Linked DNA regions of Laspinema palackyanum D2c. Each later gene encodes a partner of the first gene's protein in a complex. Links are inferred from orthologs where the notes say so. Each region holds a gene or a part of one and is shown on either strand. Other genes may lie near its edges.

What was found.
Region 2: the proteins of xseA (region 1) and xseB are in contact, whole or in part, in a cryo-EM structure (PDB 8TXR), measured with the Escherichia coli proteins. The link is inferred for Laspinema palackyanum D2c from one-to-one orthologs.

What each region holds. Positions count from the first base shown.
Region 1 is NZ_JAMXFD010000006.1:153,872-158,770, forward strand. Bases 1,001-3,864 are described here. They hold xseA (exodeoxyribonuclease VII large subunit), read right to left. Parts: upstream 3,117-3,864; coding sequence 1,884-3,116; downstream 1,001-1,883. Other genes in these bases: NG795_RS10190 (CHASE2 domain-containing protein), read left to right, coding at 1,001-1,767; recA (recombinase RecA), read left to right, coding at 3,328-3,864. Also shown: more of NG795_RS10190, read left to right, coding at 1-1,000; more of recA, read left to right, coding at 3,865-4,434; NG795_RS10205 (DUF3370 domain-containing protein), read right to left, coding at 4,527-4,899. UniProt on the Escherichia coli protein: Bidirectionally degrades single-stranded DNA into large acid-insoluble oligonucleotides, which are then degraded further into small acid-soluble oligonucleotides.
Region 2 is NZ_JAMXFD010000033.1:19,119-22,940, reverse strand. Bases 1,018-3,822 are described here. They hold xseB (exodeoxyribonuclease VII small subunit), read right to left. Parts: upstream 2,648-3,822; coding sequence 2,387-2,647; downstream 1,018-2,386. Other genes in these bases: NG795_RS25070 (DUF2103 domain-containing protein), read right to left, coding at 3,614-3,822; NG795_RS25075 (helix-turn-helix domain-containing protein), read left to right, coding at 2,980-3,450; NG795_RS25085 (DNA double-strand break repair nuclease NurA), read left to right, coding at 1,018-2,244. In the rest of the region: NG795_RS25090 (HAD family hydrolase), read left to right, coding at 142-921; more of NG795_RS25085, read left to right, coding at 1,015-1,017. UniProt on the Escherichia coli protein: Bidirectionally degrades single-stranded DNA into large acid-insoluble oligonucleotides, which are then degraded further into small acid-soluble oligonucleotides.

The DNA of each region.
Region 1 (4,899 bases):
GAACCCACCGATTCGCGGATTGCCATTGTTGCCATCAATGAATCGGACATTCAACGGGCTAAAACCTGGCCGATTTCTGACCAAGTGTTAGCGCAATTACTGGAAACCATTAAAAGTCATGAACCTGCCGTGATTGGACTCGATATTTATCGAGACCTCCCCGTAGAACCGGGACATGAGCAGCTCACCAAGGTGTTCGCTTCAACGCCGAACTTAATCGGAATTCAGAAAGTAACCGGAAATGCTTATGGGGATTCCGTTGGCCCTCCGACTCAATTAAGCGAACTCGGACAGGTGGGGGCGGCAGATATTCTATTAGACCGTGATGGCAAAGTTCGGCGGATTTTACTGTCCGTTAAGGATAGAAATAATAAAACTATTTATAGTTTTCCGGTAAAATTGGCGTTAGAGTATTTAAAACCCCAGGGCATCGGATTTGAATTACTAGACCGGGAACGGTATAAACTGGGATTGGGAAAAACCTCGTTTGTCCGCTTGACTGCAACTGATGGCGGTTATATGGGCGTCGATGCCGGAGGGATTCAAATTTTGTTCAACCCTCGTAATCATCTTTGCCGAAGTTGGATCCCACATTGCAATGTTTTTGATACAGTCTCTATGACTGCTGTTTTAGAAAACCAGATTTCCCCGGATTTTTTTCGCGATCGCATTGTATTAATTGGCTCTACCGCAGCGAGTCTTAAAGATAGATTTTTTACATCCTATAGCAATAGCTGGGTCACCTCACCCGCAGGGGTTGAAGTTCATGCAGATGCCTTGTCTCAGTTATTAAGTGGGGCCCTGGAGGGAAGACGGTCCATCGCTGTTTGGTCCGATTCAGTGGAGGGGTTCTGGATTTTCCTATGGTCTGGAGTGGGTGCAATATTAGGCTGGAGATTCTTGCGAATTCGCTCCAAAATTATGCTCTTAGCCCTAGTCTCTGGGGGGTCGATTGGCGGAGGATTTTTAGTCTTTTTAGCGGGGTGGTGGATACCCGTTGTTCCCCCCTTACTGGCGTTAATCAGTTCAGCAGTAGCAATGGTCGGCTATACTGCTTATATCGAAAGTGAAAACCGCCAAACCGTGATGAATTTGTTGGGTCAGCACGTTTCCCCAAAAATTGCTCAAGCGGTCTGGAATAGTCGTCATGAATTACTCAAAGAAGGGCAGATTTTAGGGCAGCAAATGACCGCAACGGTCCTATTTACCGACCTGCAAGGGTTTACTCGAATTACCGAACAAAGCGATGCTCAAACCTTAATGCTGTGGCTGAATGAGTATATGAAAGCCATGTCAGGGATTGTGTTAGACCATGATGGAGTGGTGGATAAATTTATTGGGGATGCCATTATGGCGGTGTTTGGGGTGCCGATTCCCCGGACCCGACCAGATGAAATCGCCGGAGATGCGATCGCCGCTGTTGCTTGTGCCGTCGCGATGGGGAAAAAATTGCGATCGCTCAATCAACAATGGCAAGCCCAAGGGCGTCCCACCGTCGCCATGCGCGTTGGCATCTCCACCGGCACAGTCTTCGCCGGAAGTCTCGGCTCTCGCCAACGGTTGAATTATACCGTACTAGGAGATACTGTCAACGTCGCCGCCCGATTAGAAAGTTACGATAAAACCTTAGACGGGGGGATTTGTAGAATTTTAATCGGGGAAGAAACCTATCACTATATTCAGGGACAATTTTCCACCCAATGTATCGGGAGCGTCCAATTAAAAGGACGACAACAGCCGGTGAATATCTATCAGGTTTTGACCTAGGGGGAGGGGTAAATAGTAAGTACCCGATCACCTCTCACCTCGTGACTTGGCTCTGCCAAGTCATGTACAATTGGAGGCTCTGCCTCCAGAAACCCAGCAGGTGCTTGAATAAACCATTATTCCAAAATCTCTGTAATTTGCACCTTCACCTGACCTTGAGCCAGTTGCACGATCGCCTCATCTCCTGCAACTAACTCACTGCTACTACGAGCGATCGCCCCATCCTCTTTCTTCAACACCGCATAGCCCCGTTGTAACACCTTCTGCGGGTCCAACGTTCCTAACTTTTGCCGCAACAACTCACAATGCTGCTGCGCCCGATCGCCTTGTTTTAACGTCGCTTGCACCAGTCTTTTTTGCAACCATTGCAAAGATTGCCAATCTTCCTTAAGCTGTCGTTCTAACGGTAACCGATATAACCGCGATCGCAACTGATTAATCCCTTCTACTTCCTGTGCCATCTGCTCAACCATCGCCGCTTTTACCCGTTCCACCCGGTAGCGATGTTCTGCATACAAACTCGCCAATTCTGGAACCACAATTTCAGCCGCAGCAGTGGGAGTGGAAGTTCTAACATCCGCCACTAAATCTGCCAGGGATTCATCTCGTTCATGTCCAATTCCCGTAATTACTGGAATCGAACATTGGGAAATCGCCCTCACCACTCGTTCATCATTAAAACAAGCCAAATCCTCCGAAGCCCCACCACCCCGGGCCAAAATCAGCACCTCAGCGCGATTATCTGCCTCCACCCGGGCGATCGCCGAAGCAATAGAAGCCGGGGCCAATTCCCCCTGGACCGTTGCCGGAGACAGCAACACCCGCAATCCCGGATAACGCTGATTGAGCGTTCGCTGAATATCCCCCCATGCTGCCGCCTGGGGAGACGACACCACCGCGATAATCTGCGGATGACGCGGTAACCGGCGCTTTCGGTCCGCATCAAATAACCCTTCTGCTTCCAAGCGCGATCGCAACTGGCGGTAGCGCAGGGCCTGCAACCCTTCCCCTGCCGGAAACCCCTGCCACACCGTCAACTGATACTCTCCCCGCTTCGGATACATCCGAATACTGCCCAACACCAAAATTTGCTCCCCCCTGGAAGGCATCTGCACCAACTTTTCAAGCTGAGAATTCCAAACCACACAGCGAATCGTCGCACTCCCGTCCGGTTCCTGCAACGTGAAAAACAGCCCACTGCGATGGTGATTGGCACTCGAAACCTCCCCCATCACCCAGACTTGCCGCAGTTGAGAATCCAACTCCAACAACTCTTGGATGTAGGCGGTTAATCCAGCCACCGATAGGGCCGTATCCGTCAGCATTTGATAGGTGTTCGACTCATTCATGAACAGTTCTTTTGGGGGTAAGCAGGGACTTAACAATAAAAGCTATAATCAGCAAGACTTTTACAGTGTTTTGAGCTAGGCGGTCACCGGGGGGAGAAGCCACTCCATTTTTAAAACAATTTTAACCTTTGATGACCCCCCCACAGCCCAAGCTGAAGTAATGTAGAATAGATAGTCAACATACCCAATCTGCAAGTCCCAAATTAAGATAATGGCTACAGCAAGCACAGCGAATTCTGAAAAAGACAAGGCCCTAAAAGTCGTACTTTCCCAAATTGAGCGCAGCTTTGGCAAAGGGGCGATTATGCGCCTGGGTGATGCCACCAAGATGAGGGTCGAAACGATTCCATCCGGGGCGCTTACTCTTGATTTAGCCCTGGGTGGCGGGTTGCCAAAAGGCCGCGTCATTGAGATTTATGGACCAGAGAGTGCAGGTAAAACCACCCTAGCACTCCACGCGCTTGCAGAAGTTCAAAAAGCTGGGGGACTAGCTGCTTTTGTGGATGCGGAACACGCCCTAGACCCGAGTTATGCCTCGAAAGTAGGGGTTGATATCGAAAATTTACTCGTTTCTCAGCCGGATACGGGAGAAATGGCCCTAGAAATTGCTGATCAGTTAGTGCGATCGGCAGCAGTGGACCTCGTGGTGATTGACTCCGTAGCGGCCCTGGTCCCTCGCGCGGAAATCGAGGGCCAAATGGGCGACCCCACCATCGGGTTACAAGCGCGGTTAATGAGTCATGCCTTGCGGAAAATTACCGGAAATATTGGTAAATCCGGCTGTACCGTGATTTTTCTCAACCAGTTGCGGCAAAAAATTGGCGGTTACGGCAACCCCGAAACCACCACCGGGGGAAATGCACTCAAATTCTACGCTTCGGTCCGTCTGGATATCCGCCGAATTCAAACCTTGAAAAAAGGCACGGAAGAATACGGCATTCGGGCTAAAGTCAAGGTGGCAAAAAATAAAGTTGCGCCACCCTTCCGCATTGCTGAATTTGATATTTTGTTCGGCAAGGGCATTTCTAATATGGGATGCTTAATTGATTTGGCGGAAGAAACCGGCGTGATTAATCGTAAAGGCGCTTGGTATAGCTACAACGGAGATAATATCGGTCAAGGACGGGATAATTCTCTGAAGTATCTGGAAGAAAATCTCCCCATCACCAACGAAATTGAGAAGAAGGTGCGAGAACAGTTAGAACTCGGCGCGGTGGTTTCTGCCAACTCCGTAGGACGTTCTAATCGCGATGATGATGATGACATCGATGGAGATGGTTATGAAGTCGAGTATGTGGATGAGGAGGATGCGGATTAAGTTTGTAAATAATCTCTAGCAAGGGAATCAGAAACGGGAGCATCCCGATTTACAAAATCGGGATGCTCCCGATCGCCCCTTCCCCACCCCAATTAATTCGGACTTGCCACCGTTCTCACCGTCAGCACTTGCGGTGGGGTCGCATCGGGAGGATAGAGAAAATCCACCTCAACCAAACGCCGATCGCCCGGTGGTAGAGTCAGGGACAACAACGGTTCTCCCTGTTGTCCCCGTCGCTGTACCAAATGCAGATAGCGCGTCTGAGTGACGCCTTTTTCATCGGGATAGCGCACTCGGATCGTCCCGCGAAAGAACACTTGCCGATCGCGCGGATTGAAGAATAACAGTGCATCCATATCCTCATTTTCCTTCAACGGTGACGAAAACTCTAACCTCACCGTCTGCGCTTGATCGCTAGAATTGTACAATGGCAAACTCAAATCGTATTCTATCCCATAATTAGCA
Region 2 (3,822 bases), on another replicon or contig:
TCTGCTATCAGTGTCAAAGCGTCTAAATAAAAGACCTACTTTTTAATAAGAAGTGGGTCTTTTGTTTTGGGATGCATTCGGATAGCCTGTCGCCATTTGTGGGAAAATTGGCAAGGAGATTCTCTACCCTCAAATCCGATTGTGTCTAAACTTCCGACAATTCTAGCCCTTGATTTTGATGGCGTCATTTGTGACGGATTAATTGAATATTTCCAAACCACTTGGCGATCGTATTGCCAAATCTGGCCGAATGCCGATCGCCTCCCCCCGGAAGAAATAGCGCCCTTGTTTTATCAACTCAGACCGGCGATCGAAACCGGATGGGAAATGCCGGTCCTCGTGCGATCGCTCCTTTTGGGAACTCACCCAGACCAAATATTAGAAAACTGGCCCGCAATTTGTTCGCAAATTGTCACCGATGAAGGATTAGACCCGACGGAGTTAGCGGCGATCGTTGATGGCATCCGGGATAAATGGATCGCAGAAGACCTCACCGACTGGTTGAGTTTGCATCGGTTTTATCCCGGTGTTATCGATCGCCTGCAACGCTACCTCACGGACGATCAGCAACTGGTGATCATCACTACCAAAGAAGAACGCTTCGTGCGATCGCTGCTAGAAGAACAAGGCATCCAACTCCCAGAAGACTGCGTATTTGGTAAAAATGTCAAGCGTCCCAAACACCAAATTCTCAGAGAATTGCTGGGAAAAATTACCCCAACCCCAACCATTTGGTTTGTAGAGGACCGCTTAAAAACCTTAGAATCCGTCCAAAAACAACTGGACCTGACCGGGGTGAAATTATATCTCGCAGACTGGGGATATAATACCCCTAGCGATCGCTCAGCAGCGCAGAACAATTCTGGGATAGAACTCTTGTCCTTGTCTAGCTTCTGCCAAGACTGTTCACTTTGGCCTTAAATCCGGGACCAACGCCTTGAAGGGTCCGGCCCTGGGCTATAAAATAAATACAGCAAAAGCAACAACGGGCTATTTGATACCCAGGGGGAACGGATGCTAGATCTGACCAAAATCGCAAGGCAAATGCAGGGAATCAGCGAACATCTTTCCAAAGAAGCGGAACAATCCCGTCAGCGGTTGGAAGTCGCCCAAAAATTGCGGAAAAAAGCTCACACAGAGCAAGAGCATTTGATCCAGGAACGAGAAATTTGGCGCGATCGCATGGGATTTCCCGTTGCTATCCCGGCAGAACCCCTGGACTTTACCCCCTACATCCCCACCCCCCCCAACGTGCAAACCGTCCTCGCTACGGATGGGTCCCAGATTGCACCGTCCCATCACGAAATTGCCTACTGTTACTTAATTAATGTCGGGCGAGTGATTCTCCATTATGGTCAAAGTCGCCTGCCACTCTTAGATAGTCTGCCGGAGGTGTTTTATAAACCCGAGGACCTATATATTTCTCGGCAATGGGGGATTAAAACCGAAGAATGGATGGGTTACAGAAGGGGGGTTTCCGAGGCGATCGCCCTGGCAGATTTAGCCATCGCCTTGCGAACCCCAGGAAGCGGTCAAATTGCTCATCCAGAAGCGCCTATTTTAGGCATGGTCGATGGAGCCTTGATTTACTGGTTTCTCGAACCCTTACCCACCGATGCGCGTCAGCTCATCCTTGGAGCCATTTTAGAAGCTTGGGAAAAAATGCGGCAAGTCAAGGTTCCAATTGTGGGGTATATCAGTGCTTCCCGCAGCAGCGAATCCCTCAGTTTCTTAAGATTAGCTGCCTGTCCCCATCCTCATCCCGACTGTTTTAGCCATTGTCCCATCGAGGCGGATTCTGTCCTGCGTCCCTACGACCAAAAAGCTCCCTGCCAAGTCTTTGATCCCTTGCGGGATACCACATTATGGGCTTCTGTACTTGAACCGGGTCAACGGAGTCCCCTCTGGCGCAGTTGTTCGCGGATTCTGGATTTATATCCCCCGGAACATCAAGTTTATTTCTGTTACCTTCATGTCGGGCCAGAAATTGCCCGAATTGATATGCCTGCCTGGGTGGCGCAAGATCCATCTCTGTTAGGGATGGCTTTAAGTATGGTTCTGTCCCAAGTGCAAAAAGGGTATGGCTATCCGGTGGTGTTAGCGGAGGCCCACAATCAAGCGGTGGTTCGGGGAGGCGATCGGGCTCGGTTCTTTGCCCTTCTCGAACAACAAATGATTAAAGCCGGATTGCAAAATGTCGGCACCTCCTACAAAGAAACCCGCAAACGCGGCAGTATTGCTTAACCCAGTCAAGGGGGTGGCAACGCCCTCAACCGTTTGTAGTCACCCCTTTAGGGGTTGCATCCAGATGACTCCTCAAGGAGTCACTACGAACGTTTGTAGTCACCTATTTAGGGGTTGCACCAAGATGGTTCCCCCTCATCGTTCAAAACTCAAAACTCACCTCATCGAGAGTTTCCAGTAATAAATTCACCTGTTGCTGTCGTTGAGAGAGGAACGATTCGCACTGTCGCAAATACTGAACTGCCGTCGTGAATTGGTCGAAAACCTCAGCTAATTCTAGTTCCCCCGATTCAACTCGTTCAACGATCGCCTCAATTTGAGCCACCGTTGCCTCATAGTTCCAGTCTGATTCGGGGGTAAAACCCTTGTTCTTAGAAATCGGAACCCGCCCTGAATTGCTCATCTTCTGTTCGTCTGAAGGGACTGTTAATAAAATCTGCTTAATTTTAATAGATCCCTGGATGAAGTGCGAGCCCGGAGCAAATTTTGTAGCCGTTGTTGGTGAATTTTCTCTCAACAATGGTCAATTGTGTAGTTATATATACTCAATTATCAAGTTTAAACAGCAGATTTCTTCCTTTGAATTGAGATTCGGCAATGCCTCGTGATTGTTGGGACCTCTTGACGATCCGGTTTGAGTAGGCTAGGCTGGAATTAAAAAAATTTATGCTAACTCTGCATGGAATTAACCCATGAAATCAAGGGAATGGGGCTGATAGCGAGAAACTTATACAAATGGCAAGAACTCTCAACCTAGAAATTAAGGAATCTTCAGAAGAACTGAAACATTTGCTGGAGAGGCAGACCAGTGTCCAAATGAAAGAAAGACTGCAAGCTTTGTACTTACTAAAAACGGGAACTCTCTCTACTTTGCAAGAGTTATCCTCAGTTTTAGTCAGAGACCCATCAACAATTTATCGCTGGTTTCAAAAGTACAAACAAGAGGGATTAGATGGATTACTCAAACCCTATAAAAGCCAGGGTAAAACTACGACTATTCCATCAGCAGCGATAAGAAAATTAAAGCAATATTTGGAGGACAATGAGGGATTTACCACTTATGGAGAGATTCAAACTTGGTTAAAAGAAGAATGTGGGGTTGAGGTGAGTTATCATGTAGTTTATAGAGCGGTGTATCAAAAACTGAATGCCAAAATAAAAGGGTCTAAACCCCAAAAAAGAATTAGAAAAAAGAGTGAAAGGTAGAAGCAAGCGACTTCACGGAGAAGTCAGCAGAAGTGGGTTGGGGATCTGAGGAACAGTCACCGCTTTCCAACCGTTGAGTGTTAATTCAAATGAATGGGGTGGGAGAACAGGAGTTTAAAGCTAATCATCAGGGGAGAGGGTTTTGCCGAGTCAGACCCCGGGGCTATTTTTTGGACAAACATGAAGCGATCGCCCCTTCTAAGTCCGGTTGACTTAATTCTGTGATGATAAAGACTTCTTGCACCGTTTTTCCCTGTCTGGCAATCACCTTATATCCGCCCAAAATAGGAACCGATATTTTTAACTTCATCTGGGGACAGTGACCTTTGGCGCGACCAATCACCCCGGGAGTAATGGTTTGAATGCCGAGGC